Regions from separate parts of the Bacteroides graminisolvens genome, predicted to be linked through region 2. Evidence: riboswitches for the same ligand, from Rfam matches in the RefSeq annotation. Region 2 holds a riboswitch; the other holds the start of a gene.

Region 1 (7,895 bases), 2.2 Mb from region 2:
AAGCGGTTTCTGGACGTTTGTGTTCCTTACTTTGGCAGGCGGAGTAGCGGGTAGCATCTATAACGCATGCTTTATTACTGTTATTCAGATACAAATACCACCCCATATACTCGGAAGGATTTTCTCCGTTTACCTTAGTCTGGCTCTATTGCCATCCATGATCGGGCTGGTGGCTGCCGGAGCCATAGCAGATGCCATCGGATTGAGTAATATGTTTATCATTTCAGGACTTCTGCTTTGTCTTATCGGACTGTTATCGTTCGCTTTCCGTTCCATGCAGGTTTTAGGAAAACCCTTGTAGCCGTTGAACAGTCTGCTTAATAGGTGCGGAAAATAAGATATTCTCCTTTAGCCTGTATGGTAAAGCTATCGCCGGTTGTTTGGTTCAAAGTACCTTGCCACCAGTTACTGAAATCGCTGAGCGGGTATACCAATCCTTCACCTTTAATGCCTATTGCGCCAAAGTTAATGAGAGAGATCTGCTCTCCGGGTACACACTCAAAACAAGTATCACCCTGAACCGGGGTGAATACACCGTAATCAGTAGCCATTTGTACATCCGCTCCCAAATGCATGTAATCCATTAGCAAACTAATGTTTCCTAGTGTGTGATCTTCCCGCTTGCCGGTGGCTCCAAGAATCAGAAGATGATTCCTTTGCTGTTGCAGACAATAAGCGACCGCCTTTGTCTGGTCATTTGTTTCCTGGTCAGTACTCGTGATAAGTATCTTTTTGAACCGTTCACGATTTTTGGGCGATATGGAATCACCGTCGCCAATTATAATAGAGGGAGTGTTGCCACGGCAGATATAGTCGTCTGCTGCACCGTCACAACAAACTACAAAGCTTGCCTGCTGCAACAATCCGGCCGGAAGCGGATGAGAAGGATATTCGCCATTGGCCAGAATAACTGTTTCAATGAGAGAATTGCTACGAAGTAAAGGGTAGTATTTCATGCTGAAATCATTTTCTTCCATTTAAAGTAGCCAAAGATAGCTATAACTGCGTAAAGACCGTATAGAAAAGCCGTAAAATCAAGTCCTTTATAGATGTATAGCCCGCAACTGACTGCATCAACAGCAATCCATGCCAGCCATTGTTCCACATACTTCCTTGCCAGCAGCCACATGCCTACAATGCTGAGTGCGGTGGTGAAACTATCCAGCCAGGGAACCGTGCTGTCGGTGAAATTCACCAAAATCCATCCGATGGCCCAAAATGCCACCACAAAAACCAATGCAAGTGGTAAGTACACACGTAGCGGTGTATACGTTACAGGTAGCTCTTTCTTATTACCTCCGCCCCGTTGCCAGATAATCCATCCGTAAACAGCTGCCAGCAAGTAATACACATTAATTCCTGAGTCGGCATAGAGTCCCGCCTCGTAATAAACAAAGATGTAGATAGCAGGCATGATGACGCCTGCTATCCATAAATAAATACTCGCCTTATACTCCAGCCATAAGTAGAGTAAGCCGATAACCGTTCCTGCTATTTCAAGGTAATCCATTAAAAACGAAGAGTTAAGTTGGCCATTACGTTAGTACCCGCCTGAGCTGCATAACCTGCGTAGTTGTAACGTATGGCTTGGTTGTTATCCATGTAATATCCGCTACCTGCATACCCATTGTTTTCATACTCTTCGTTGAATAAGTTGTAGATGGTAAAACCTACACTGGCCGATTTGGTGTGAGCCAGTTTGAAACGATAAGCCACATTCAGGTTACTTACAAAATAGGCATCGAGAATGTGCTCATCCTGTTTGGCATTACTCATGTATTGTTTGCTCACGTATTGCGATTGCAAACCGGCTTCCAAGTTCTTATAGTTGAAGCTGAACAAATTATTTAGAATCAAATCAGGTGAAAAGGCAATTGGTGTATCACCGTGTTTTATCTCAATAGGATTCTTTTCTTCGTTTTCGTACAATAGCTCGGTAAAGTTTTGTACCCGGTTTTTGCTTAACGTTCCGTTGATGTCCCATCGTACATATTTACCTAATTTCACTCCCAGCATCAGCTCAACACCCATTCGATAGCTGTTGGGTACATTGGCTGCCATTGGTTCTCCTATCTCATTCTGTTCGCCGGTCAGCACCAACTGATCTTTGTAATCCATGTAGTACAAGTTAGCACCTGCGGTGAGCCAGCTGTTAGCAAAGGTGTATCCCAATTCATAATCGAGCAGTCGTTCCGCTTGGGGATGTTCAGCCGCTTTACCATCCGTATAATTGTTACGGGTTGGTTCCTTCTGAGCAACAGAGAATGAAGCATAAGCCCGGTTGTTCTGATTGATTTGCCAGTTGATACCAGCTTTTGGATTGAGGAAGTCGAATGTTTCATCAACATTTAGTTTCTGCATTGCTGCCGTATTCCAATCCCAATTATCATTTGCTCCTTTTATCTGGTAATTGATGTGACGATACTGTACGTCACCATACAAACTGAGGTGTTTATTAACACTGTAATCAGCCTTCAAATACAGATTCCCGTCGGTCTTTTTCCCGTTATTACGATAATACTCCTGTTCCGGGTTCAATGCACCGACGTAGTTCCTTACCCAAATAACCTTTCCGAAGTGATCACCGTCATACTTATTCCATCCTCCGCCAAGAACAGCATTCAGCTGATCTGTTTTATAATTGAGCGAAAAGATAGCCCCGTAAAAGTCATTGTCCATCTTCTTTTGACGTATCAAATCGCTTTTTTCTATTGTTACTCCATCTACAATGTATGGCTTCAGTCCGTATTCAACTAACTTTCGTCCGGTTTTGTATTCCTGATAATACCCATTGCCGGGAGTGTAATGCAAACCTCCGTTCAAACTCCACGAAGGAGAAAGCGTGTGATTAACCAATAACTGGTAATGCGTTTGATGATAATTGTCGGTCTGATCATCATAATAAGCCACTTTTCCATTGGCATCTGTATAAGCTCCGGCAGGATTGTAGCGGCGTCCGTAGTTCTTCATATCCTCTTTCGAAGCATAATACCAGGCATGATATGTTTTCTCCAATCCGCTGAAAGTAATCAGTTTGATTAACGTGTTATCAGTGAAATACGCTCCCTGAAGGAAGTACGAATACAAATCCACCGAAGCCCTATCAATGTAGCCGTCGGTTCCGATGTTCGATAAACGTGCATCGAAAGCAAAATGCTTATTGATTAGTCCTGTGCCCACTTTCACGGTTTCCTTGTGCGTATTGAACGAACCATACGCACCATTAAATTCCGCATACGGCTGCATGGAAACCCCTTCGGTTTGCATGCTTACACTACCGCCAAAAGCTCCGGCACCGTTTGTTGACGATCCGGCACCACGTTGCACCTGAATATCTTTGAGTGAAGATGCAAAGTCGGGCATGTTCACCCAAAACACGGTGTGGCTCTCGGCGTCATTCATGGGAATACCGTTGGCCGTTACGTTGATACGTGTGCCGTCCGTTCCGCGAATACGTAACGATGTATACCCAATACCCGCTCCTGCATCCGAGGTGGTAAGAACCGAAGGTGTCAAACTCAGCAGATAAGGAATGTCCACACCCGAGTTCTGCTTATTTATTTGGTCTTTACTGATGTTTGTAAAAGCCATCGGTGTTTTGGCGGTGGCACGCGTTGATACAACCTCTACTTCCTGGAGGTTCACTTGTTTGAGACTGTCGTTTTGTACTTTCTGTGCAAAACTCATGGAGCCGGAAATAGCTATCCCGACCAGCATTAAAGCTCTCTTTTTCATTTTAAATAAAAAATTAAATTAAACAGAAAAGGGGACTTTTCTATTTTATCCCTCCGCCGGCATTATCCGGATCAGGTTAATGGGTATGATCTCAGCCCGTTTTATTAAGGCACCCCTCTTATTGAAATCTACTGCAAAAGTAACGCTTTTAAGTTAGAATGGTTCTATGTAATTGCAAATTTAACGATTCAACACCTCTATAACTTGTTGAATGTATAAGCCATGCATCCTTTTTCTGAGTTGACGCGAACCAGATAGACTCCGTTCTTTAGGCCACTCATTGGTATGGTTATTTCGCCCGCTACCATGGGTTTGTTAACTAGCACCAAACGTCCGTTTGTATCGGATATGTAGATGGATTTAATACAAGATTCGGCTTTTATGCAGATACGATCAGTTTTAGGATTGGAATAAATTCGAATATCAGCACCGGTTTCTGCCATATTCTCATTGGGAGTATTGCCAATAATCAGGAAGGAACTCTTGAAACCACTTGCAGCTACTAACCCATTGCCAGACGGCTCTTGAGCGGATAGTTTCCATCCGCCGGCGAGAAGTAAAAGTATGAGAGCTATTTTTTTCATACTACAATGACATGCAATAGGTTAAACAAAAATAATTATATGTTTCGGCCAAAGATAGAAGATTGATTCATTATATCCAACTAAAAAAACATAAAAAGTTCTTTTATGATGATAAATAGTTTCCAAAGCATGGTAATTGCATATTTATATGTCAATGAGATGTCGGAAGCTGTTTTTAGGGGGTGTTCTCCATTAAATTTATGTATTTATAAAAATAACCCCCTAAAAATTAGGGGGTTATTAGGAAAAACATATAATTTTGCGGCAACAACCAATAAAAAAGAGACCCTATATGTCTAAAATGCGTTTTTTTGCTCTTCAAGAGCTGGCAAACAGGAAACCCGCAGAGGTAACCAATCCATCGAACAAACTGTCTGACTACTATGCGTCACACGTGTTCGACCGTAAAAAGATGCAGGAATACCTTCCTCGTGAAGCGTTCAACGCCGTGCTGAATGCTGTAGAGAAAGGTACCCCCATTAGTCGCGAAATGGCCGACTTGATTGCTAACGGCATGAAAAGCTGGGCTAAAAGTTTCAATGTAACTCACTACACACACTGGTTTCAGCCACTAACCGACGGAACAGCCGAAAAACATGACGGTTTTATTGAGTTTGGTGATGATACCGAAGTGATTGAGCGCTTCTCGGGCAAGCTGCTTATTCAGCAAGAACCCGATGCTTCTTCCTTTCCAAACGGAGGAATACGAAATACATTCGAAGCGCGTGGTTACACCGCTTGGGACGTCTCTTCTCCCGCATTTATTGTTGATTCTACTTTGTGTATTCCTACCGTATTTATATCGTATACGGGTGATGCACTTGATTATAAAACACCACTGCTGAAAGCATTGGCAGCTGTTGATAAGGCGGCAACCGATGTATGTCAGCTATTCGATAAAAACATAGCCCGTGTTTATACCAACCTGGGTTGGGAACAAGAATATTTCTTGGTAGACAGTGCCTTGTTTAATGCCCGTCCCGACCTTTGTCTGACCGGCAGAACGCTGATGGGACACTCGTCGGCTAAGGATCAGCAGTTGGAAGATCACTATTTTGGTTCTATACCACCTCGCGTAACTGCCTTTATGAAAGAACTGGAACTGGAGTGCCACAAATTAGGTATTCCGGTTAAAACCCGCCACAACGAAGTAGCGCCCAATCAGTTTGAGTTGGCGCCCATCTTTGAGAATGCCAACATAGCGAATGACCATAACCAGTTGGTCATGGATTTGATGAAACGCATCGCTCAGAAACACAAATTTAACGTATTGTTTCACGAAAAGCCTTTCAGCGGCATTAACGGTTCCGGTAAGCACTGCAACTGGTCGCTTTGTACAGACAACGGCATCAACCTCTTTGCACCCGGTAAAAATCCGAAAGGCAATATGCTCTTCATTACCTTTATTGTCAACGTGCTGATGATGGTTTATAAGAATCAAGACCTGCTTCGTGCGTCAATATCCAGTGCCAGCAACTGCTATCGCTTGGGAGCCAACGAAGCACCGCCCGCCATTCTTTCCATCTTCTTAGGAAAGCACCTTACCAATAAGCTCGATGAGTTGGTTGAGCAGGTTGAACAAGCCGGCAATACCAAGATGACACCCGAAGAAAAGACGATTCTTAAACTAGGCATTGGTCGTATTCCCGAGATTCTGCTCGACAATACCGACCGTAACCGCACTTCGCCTTTCGCCTTCACCGGAAACCGTTTCGAGTTCCGTGCTGCAGGCTCTTCGTCGAACTGTGCGGCTGCCATGATTGCCATTAACGCCGCAATGGCTCATCAGCTGAATGAGTTTAAAGCAGCGGTAGACAAGCTGATTGATGCCGGAGTGGGACGTGATGAGGCCATCTTCCGCATACTGAAAGAAAATATTCTGGCTTCAAAAGCGATCCGCTTTGAAGGTGACGGCTATTCGGATGAATGGAAGCAGGAAGCTGCCCGTCGCGGATTGACCAACATCTGCCATGTGCCCGAAGCGTTGATGAAGTACAACGACGAACAAGCCCGCAAAGTATTGCTCGGTGAGAAAGTGTTCAACGAAAACGAATTGGCAAGCAGGGTAGAAGTGGAATTGGAAAAGTACACCATGAAAGTACAGATAGAAAGCCGCGTGTTGGGCGATTTGGCCATCAACCACATTGTGCCAACTGCTATTACCTATCAAAACAGATTACTAGATAACCTGCGCGGAATGAAAGAAGTATTCTCCGAGGAAGAGTTCAACGAGTTGAGCCACGACCGCAAGGAGTTGATTCGTGAAATATCACGCAGGGTAACCGAAATAAAAAGACTGGTTCGTGAAATGATTGAAGCTCGTAAAACAGCCAATCATTTGAGCAGTCAGGAAGAAAAAGCTTTTTCTTATGAAGAGAACGTCAGACCGTACTTTGAGCAAATCCGTGATCATGTGGATCATTTGGAACTTGAAGTCGACGATGAGATATGGCCGTTGCCTAAATACAGGGAACTGCTATTCTCCAAATAAATTGCATTATTCTTAATTAGTTTTTGTTGGATGGTGGCTGCGTTGTGGTAACGCGGCCACTTCTATTTTTTGTTATACGGAATATTGATTGTTTGCCTCGTTTTAAAAAGCGTACAGATTTCCTTTGCGTATTTCTAAGGCTCTTCTCCCAGAGAAAAAAAGTGTGGTTTACCCTCACTTACCCTCACTAACTTGCTTGAAACCCCTTGTTAGTAGGTGATGTAGAAGAGTGATAGTAAAATATGTCTACCACTAAATAGGCTGTTTTACCCTCACTATCTATCACTTTTAACTAAGACTATAGATTCATTAACTCCAATTTAACTAAAAATGCGACGACGTTTGAGCTATTCCGAGTGTTTCTTGATTAAAAACGGCAAAAAGCGACTTTATAACTCGTCGAAAATGAGATGTTGTGCATTGATAAACCTTTTTTTAGCTTCAAGGCTTTTCAATGAATCTGGTACCGAAATGCTTGTTTTCTGTTTTTGAATGTGTATATGCATTACTTTCTGTCCCTTCGTTCGGACTTGACGTTGTGCATAATCTGCATAGCTCTCTTTTCCATCTCAGCTTACATCCCTTTCTTCTGATGCTGAAATACGCTTGCTGCTCCAGTTTTCTGGGGTAAAACTTCGAGTTTCCTCGTTAAAAACTCCGAGTTTTATGGGTAGGAAACTGTGAGTTTCCCACGACGAAACTCAGGATTTGGTGTTTTGAAACAAAGTGCTTTGTTTAATGAAAGCACCTCTACTGAATGTTCAGATAGACTTTTGCTGTTTTATTTGACTGAATAAAGTACCGAATTATAATCTGGATACCCCTTGTTGATTCTTATCTTCGTTTTTTGCTGTTTAAATGTTTTCTTTTGGAAAAATTAATATGAATTATCTTTTAGTATGTATTGTTTTATTTGCTATATATGCCTTAATCATCTTTTGTGTCTCTAATGCTATGACGTAATTAGTTATTGAGCTCCTTTTCTATTTCTTTAGCTATAAATTAACTATTCTGAATTTTTTTATTTTCATGTGTTACTACTCTTTTTTCTAACTTTGAGAACTTTATTCATAAAAATTTCGTTG
Region 2 (7,895 bases):
ACATGCTTTCCTTATTGTTGAAATCATCATAAGCAATCCACGCGCCACAAGCATCCTTCCTTATGCGGTCGGGGTTGTATTCGTCAACGGCTATGGCTGCACGCCAAGCTATATCTTTTAGTTCGGGTTTCATGAAAGTTTTAAACTCATTCAACTGTTTACGTACTAAATGTATTGGTTCGTCAAAGATTGAAAAAAAAAGCATTTTGCACAATGGTTTTATCAGTTTTTTTTCTATTTTTTTAATCAATAACGGTAAAACGTGCAAAGCGTAGTAACAATTGTTTTTCGCCTGCATGACGGAAACGGATCGTTGCTTTGGCATTGTCGCCACTACCTTCCAATTTAGTAACCTCTCCCATCCCGAAGCGCTCGTGCTGTATGTTTTGTCCCACTCGCAGTTCGCCCAAAGAGGTTTGCATGCTTTGAGCCGACTGGTTTTCTGCACTGCTGCTTGCTACCTTTTTAAGGTTGCGGGGCAGCGTTGGTGCAATAACCTGTGCTCGGGGACGTATTTGCTGCCGTACTTCTTCTTTCCGGAAACGAGCAGCCCCTTCGTCCACTTTGTGACCGATGCCTGCTTCGTGCGGTAAATCCAGAAAACAGGTATCAATGTCACGTAAGAACCTGCTGGGTGTGCCAAATTCCATCTTTCCGTAACGGAAACGAGTGCGAGCATATGACAAGAAGCAATGTTCCTCGGCACGGGTAATGGCCACATAAAACAAACGGCGTTCTTCTTCCATGGCACGGGGGGAATCTCCCGCCATGCTTCCGGGAAATAGATTCTCTTCCATACCTACTACAAAAACGTTACGGAATTCAAGTCCCTTGGCTGAGTGTACGGTCATGAGTACCACCTTAGCCCCTTCGTTATCTTTGTCGGAATCCTGATCGGTAAGCAAGGCTATGTCCGACAGGTAGTCCGACAAGCTGATGTCTGTACTACCCTCTTCCATACGCAGGGCACAAAAATCCTGCAGACCGTTTACCAACTCCTCAATATTTTCTTGTCGGCTCAAGCTTTCGGGAGAATTATCGGCATGTATATCGGTCATAATACCTGAACGGCGGATGATATCAGTACCTATCTGATAGGCATTGTCTGTACCTAGGCGATCACGGAACGATTCAATGAGTTCACGAAACTCCTGCAACTTGGTATGAGTACCTTTATTTATAGAGAGCTGATACGCCAGCGGATCACACAATACATTCCACAAGCTGGTATTATTTCCCGTTGCCGCCTCAATTATTTTACCCAGAGTGGTATCACCGATTCCCCTTGCCGGGTAGTTAATGATACGTTTGAAAGCCTCTTCATCAGCCGGATTTACCGTTACACGGAAGTATGCCACCACATCTTTGATCTCTTTACGCTGGTAAAATGAAAGTCCGCCATAAATTTTATAAGGCATTCCGTTTTTCCGCAAGGTCTCTTCAAAAATACGGCTCTGAGCATTGGTACGGTACAAAATGGCAAAATCACTGTATTCATAGTCGTGACGGCGGCGAAGATCTTTGATTTTGTTAATCACAATGTCGCCCTCTTCAACGTCAGAATAGGCCTGAAATACACCGATGGCCTCCCCTCTTTCCTTTTCAGAGAAGACCTCTTTGCGTATTTGCCGCTGGTTTTTTTCAATGAGACTGTTGGCCGCACACACTATGGTTTGTGTGGAGCGGTAGTTTTGTTCCAGCTTAAATACGCGGGTATTGGGATAGATCTTGGTAAAATAGAGAATGTTATCAATGTCGGCACCACGGAAAGAATAAATACTTTGGGCATCATCACCCACCACACAAATGTGTTGATGTTCGCCGGCCAATTGTTGCACAATGCTGTGTTGTGCATAATTGGTATCCTGATACTCGTCGACCAACACGTAACGGAACTGCTCGCGGTAGCGTGCCAGCACATCAGGATGCTTCTGAAACAGTATCCAGGTGTAGAATAACAGATCATCAAAATCCATTGCTCCGGCCTGTCGGCAGCGTTCCCAATATCGTTGGTACACTTCACGTATGGCGGGCATTTTAGTTGCCGCATCGGCTTCACAGGCTTCTTTGTTGGCAGCATAGCTGGCAGGAGAAACCAAATGATTCTTAGCATTAGAGATACGGGCTTGTACGGTACCGGGCTTGTAAGTCTTTTCATCAAGTCCCATTTCTTTGAGTATGGAACGGATGAGACTTTTACTATCTGCCGAATCATAAATGGTAAACCGCGAGTTAAACCCCAGATGTTCTGCTTCGGCACGTAGAATGCGGGCAAATACGGAATGAAAGGTTCCCATCCAGAGGTATCGGGCAGCTTCTGCTCCTACCTGACGGGCAATACGTTCTTTCATCTCACGGGCGGCTTTATTGGTAAAGGTAAGTGCCAATATGTTGCTTGCACGGTAACCGCTGCTCAGCAACCAGGCTATTTTGTATGTCAGCACGCGCGTCTTGCCTGAACCGGCACCTGCAATAACGAGAGAAGGTCCGTCATTGTAGAGTACGGCAGCACGTTGGCTTTCATTGAGTTCTTCCAAGTAATTATCTTGCATGATGAAGTGTTTCTATCTGTTTTGATACGCAAAGATATAAGAAAGTTGTAATACTGGCGAACCTTTTTATAAATATGGCGTTATTATAATCAAAGTTTCAATCACGATTAAACATTGAGCTTATGAATACATTATTAATGTCTTTAATATTTATGACTATGACTTATAATATGCCGACGCTTCCTTATGCAACCAATGCATTGGAACCTGTAATCAGCCAGCAGACAATTGAGTTTCACTACGGTAAACACCTGCAGGCTTATGTAAATAACTTAAATAGCCTTGTTCCGGGTACGGAATTTGAAGGAAAAAGTGTGGAAGAAATTGTAAAAACTGCTCCCGATGGCGCTGTATTTAACAATGCCGGACAAGTTTTGAATCACGAACTGTACTTCACACAATTTGCTCCGAAACCTGCTCATAGCGAACCGGTAGGCAAACTAGCCGAGGCTATTGTGAAAGATTTCGGCAGTTTTGATAATTTCAAGAAAGAGTTTACTGCTGCCTCTGTTGGCCTGTTTGGCTCAGGATGGGCATGGCTTTCTGTTGATAAGAGCGGTAAACTGGTAATTACAAAAGAAGCCAACGGAAGTAACCCGGTGCGTGCAGGACTGAAACCGTTACTAGGGTTTGACGTATGGGAACACTCTTATTACTTGGATTATCAAAACCGCCGTGCCGACCACATCAATGCTCTTTGGAGTATTGTTGACTGGGACGTTGTAGGAAGCCGCTTTTAAGGCTTGACTCACACCGCTTTACTAAAAGCGTGGCGTTGAAACAAATAAAACACAGATATTGATTTTAATGTCTGTGTTTTTTTATACCTTTGCGGCCTGTATAATATCTGATGTCTATGAAGTTTGTTTATAAAGATCAAGTACAGCGATTTCTTCTGGTAATATTTTTACTGTTTTTCTGTTTGATAGCTATCAAGGCGCATGACTTGACAGTTGTAAAAGATCAAATAAAAGATAGTAAAGAGATTCTTTTTATCAGCGCATACCACTCCGATACACGCTACACCTCCGAAAACATAGCCGAATTCATTGACACTTACCGCAATCTGGGCGGAAATTGTTCCGTAGTTATTGAAAACATGAACTGCATGGGGCTTGATGAAGCGTATGAATGGCCTCATAGACTGAAACGGCTTCTTGATAAGCATCCTAATGTTGCCATGATTATATTATTGGGTGGTGAGGCTTGGAACTCTTTCCTGAAATTGAACGATCCCGAATATAACAAGGTGCCGGTGATGTTTGCTATGGCTTCCCGCAATGGTTTCTTGATTCCGAACGATTCTATTTCTCTCACTGATTACGAACCGCAGTCTGTGGACATGTACGAGCAAATGCACAGTGTAAATGTGAAGATGGCTGTTGCCAGTAATCACGATGTGATTAAAAACATAGAACTGATTCGCACACTTTATCCTAAAAACAATCATTTGGCCATATTGACAGATAATACTTACTATGGCCTGGCACATTATGCGTACATAAGGAAAGAACTAAAGAAAATTCGGGAGATTCATCCTATTTACATTGACGGAAGAAAAAAGAACCTGGATCAGGCTGTAGAGGCTTTGCATGAGGTTCCTCACAACAGTGTGTTGTTGCTTGCCATGTGGCGGATAGACAGTTTGAAGATGTCTTACGTGAATAATGCTGCAACTGCTTTTCAATTTGTACAACCACATATACCGGTATTTTCGCTGACAGGCACTGGTATGGGGCATTGGGCTATTGGCGGATACATGCCTCATATTGAAGGAATTGGCAGAAGACTTGGCTTTAAGGCCTATGAGGTGCTTGACAAAAAAGAAGTCAAGGCTCCCGAAATGATTACTTTGCGCAATGAATACAGGTTTGATGATCAAAAGATCAAAGAGTTCAAAATAAAGTCCTCACTGTTACCCGAAAATTCAATTCTGATTAACCACATCCCTCCTTTCTTTGTGGTTTACAAGAAAGAAATAGAAACTTTATTCTTGGTTTTCATTACGTTAGTATTGGGTCTGGTTACCAGCTTGTACTATTACTTTAAAATGAAAGCTCTGAAAAATAACATGGCTTCTTTGAATGAAGAGCTTAGACACGATAAGGCTAAGCTGGAAAAATCAGAAGCCGACTTACGTCATGCCAAAGAATTGGCCGAAGAAGCTAACCTCATGAAGAGTGCTTTTGTGTCTAACATGAGTCATGAAATTCGTACGCCTCTTAATGCCATAGTGGGGTTCACCAGCTTATTGGTTGAAAATGATTGTGCCACGGAGGAACAAAAGGAATATGCCAAGATCATTCAAACCAATTCAGATTTACTGTTGCAACTCATTAGTGATGTACTTGACATTTCTAGACTGGAATCGGGTCGATTGAAGTTCAATTATGAAATACGTGATTTGGCGGCTACACTGAGCGATATGGTTGTTCAAACGCAACGCTTGTCGCAAGAAAAACAAGTAGCGATAGTTACCAGTTTTTCTGATGAGTCACTGATCATTGAAACGGATCCGTTGCGCTTACAGCAAATTGTAATTAACCTGGTAAATAATGCCTTGAAATTTACTCCTCCCGGAGGTAAAATTACCATAGGATTTGAAAAAGATGTTGAAGATAAATGTGTGCTGGTTTCTGTCACAGATACCGGTCGTGGCATTCCTGCCGAGAAACATCGGGATGTATTTAAACGTTTCGAAAAGCTAGATGAATTTATTCAGGGCACGGGACTAGGGCTCTCCATTTGTAAACTTACCATTAATTATATGGGAGGTGATATCTGGATTGATCGCGCATACACTGACGGAGCACGTTTTGTGTTCTCGCATCCGTTTACACAAGCGGATAGAAAAGCATAGTCTTTTTATTTATCTCCGAAAAATTACTTTTTCAATAGGGTTTCTCAATTATTTTGTTTTACTTTGTCCGCTGTAAAGACAAAGGGGTGCCCTAAAGGCTGAGATTATACCCTACGAACCTGATGCAGATAATACTGACGCAGGGAATTGTTATTTTTCTTTTCTTATGTAAACTCTTCTTTTAACAGGCGCTACGCTTTGTTTTTACATCTATTTAATACTGAAAATAATGGAGGTAATAGTCAACAACAAAGCAACAGTGATTTCCGAATCAGCTACACTGGAACAGCTCATTAGTGGGCTCAACATCTTGTCCACAGGAATGGCGGTGGCTGTGAACAAACAATTAATTCCTCGTACACAGTGGAAAACCTTTTCATTAACTGAAAAAGATGAAGTAGTGATCATCAAGGCAGCCTGCGGAGGATAACACATGGCCAGTCTACAATTTATTACCCACGAGACGGAACAGTTTTCGTATCGTGAAGGGGCTTTTATGGCTTTGGAAGCCGGCTGTAAATGGATTCAACTGCGCATGAAAGATGTAGCTGTTGAAACGGTGCGGCAATTGGCTGAAGAGCTAAAAAAGGCTTGTGAAAACCACCATGCATTGCTCATCATTGATGACTATGTTGAGGTAGCTCGTGAAGTGAAGGCCGATGGTGTGCACTTAGGTAAGAATGACATGCCCATTGAGGAAGCTCGTAAACTGTTGGGTGAAGGCTTTATCATTGGTGGTACAGCTAACACCTTTGAGGATGTGAAGCGACATTACGAAGCAGGGGCCGATTACCTGGGCATCGGACCGTTTCGTTTTACTACGACCAAAAAGAACCTGAGTCCTGTTCTGGGACTGGAGGGGTATCGTAACATCAAACAACAAATGATTGAAGCCGGTATTATTTTACCGGCGGTAGCTATTGGCGGTATCACCGTGGAAGATATTCCGGCTATACTGGCAACCGGCATAGAAGGTATTGCCATGAGTGGCGCCATTCTACAAGCACATGATCCGGCTGCTGAGATAAAACGCATACTTACCATGTAGTGAAAAACATACGTTTAAAGAAATGAATACAATGAAGAAACTTACAATTGCAGGGAGAGAGTTTACCTCCCGTCTGTTCTTGGGAACGGGAAAATTTAGTTCGAATGAACTGATGGAAGAAGCTATTCTGGCTTCGGGCACACAACTGGTCACAGTGGCAATGAAACGAATCGACATGGATAATCAGGAAGATGACATGCTGAAACACATTGTGCATCCGGGTATCGGACTGCTACCTAATACATCGGGCGCACGCAATGCCGAAGAGGCTGTCTTTGCAGCACAAATGGCACGTGAAGCCTTTGGTACCAATTGGTTAAAGCTGGAAATTCATCCTGATCCGCGTTACTTGCTGCCCGATCCTATTGAAACATTAAAGGCCACGGAAGAACTCGTGAAACTGGGATTCGTAGTACTCCCCTACTGTCAGGCCGATCCTGTGTTTTGCAAACGTCTGGAAGAGGCAGGTGCGGCTGTTGTGATGCCGTTGGGCGCTCCCATTGGTACCAATATGGGGTTACAAACACGTGACTTCCTTCGTATCATCATTGAACAGGCTAACGTTCCTGTGGTGGTAGATGCCGGTATCGGTGTGCCCAGCCATGCTGCCGAAGCCATGGAAATGGGGGCTTCGGCTGTATTGGTTAATACGGCTATAGCTGTAGCAGGCAATCCGGTAGCCATGGCTGTTGCATTCAAAGAGGCAGTTATTGCCGGACAAAGAGCGTTTGAAGCAGGTCCGGGTATGACGGGAATCTTGGCAGATGCCAGTTCACCACTTACCGCATTTCTGGATTAAATGAAGCGTATTGTTTAACGTGACAAAAACGAAATAAACCTATAAAGATGAAAAATAGAATTGAATTTCCAGCATCGGAAAAAGTATATATGACAGGGACCCACTACCCTGATTTACACGTGGGTATGCGTAAAGTTGAACAAATGCCAACCGTAACGGTTAAAGATGGGAAAAAAGAACTGGTTCAAAATCAGGATGTTTACTTATACGATACCAGTGGCGCTTACAGCGATCCTGATGTTTGCATTGATTTGGAAAGAGGCTTGCCCCGCATACGCGAACGTTTTATTCGGTGTAATGATGATATTGTACAACTAGAAGAGATCACTTCTGAGTACGGACGTATGCGTCTGAAAGACTCTTTTTTGGATACGCTTCGGTTTAAAAACACGGTTCCACCTTATGTGGCGGCTGCTGGTAAGCAAATTACTCAACTATACTACGCTCGTTGCGGAATGATTACGCCCGAAATGGAATACGTGGCCATCCGTGAAAACATGAACTGCGACCAACTGGGTATTGATACGCACATTACTCCCGAGTTTGTACGAGATGAGATCGCTGCCGGACGGGCTGTGATTCCTGCCAATATCAATCATCCGGAAGCGGAACCTATGATTATCGGACGTAATTTTT

Evidence for each region. A riboswitch is a leader RNA that binds a small molecule or an ion and turns the genes downstream of it on or off. The one in region 2 is predicted to bind thiamine pyrophosphate.
Region 1: linked by a shared signal. The riboswitch ahead of ACKPCE_RS02355 (TonB-dependent receptor) and the one ahead of thiS (sulfur carrier protein ThiS) in region 2 are both predicted to bind thiamine pyrophosphate.

The regions. Positions count from the first base shown of each region.
Region 1 is NZ_OY762556.1:564,419-572,313, reverse strand. It holds gene ACKPCE_RS02370 (MFS transporter) at 1-301, shown strand, start outside; gene ACKPCE_RS02365 (thiamine diphosphokinase) at 318-956, opposite strand; gene pnuC (nicotinamide riboside transporter PnuC) at 953-1,510, opposite strand; gene ACKPCE_RS02355 (TonB-dependent receptor) at 1,510-3,735, opposite strand; TPP riboswitch at 3,767-3,862, opposite strand; gene ACKPCE_RS02350 (T9SS type A sorting domain-containing protein) at 3,933-4,319, opposite strand; gene ACKPCE_RS02345 (hypothetical protein) at 4,425-4,619, shown strand; gene ACKPCE_RS02340 (glutamine synthetase III family protein) at 4,612-6,810, shown strand.
Region 2 is NZ_OY762556.1:2,810,095-2,817,989, forward strand. It holds gene ACKPCE_RS11965 (hypothetical protein) at 1-205, opposite strand, end outside; gene ACKPCE_RS11970 (ATP-dependent helicase) at 243-2,552, opposite strand; gene ACKPCE_RS11975 (superoxide dismutase) at 2,675-3,292, shown strand; gene ACKPCE_RS11980 (sensor histidine kinase) at 3,409-5,412, shown strand; TPP riboswitch at 5,485-5,576, shown strand; gene thiS (sulfur carrier protein ThiS) at 5,642-5,842, shown strand; gene ACKPCE_RS11990 (thiamine phosphate synthase) at 5,846-6,460, shown strand; gene ACKPCE_RS11995 (thiazole synthase) at 6,492-7,259, shown strand; gene thiC (phosphomethylpyrimidine synthase ThiC) at 7,307-7,895, shown strand, end outside.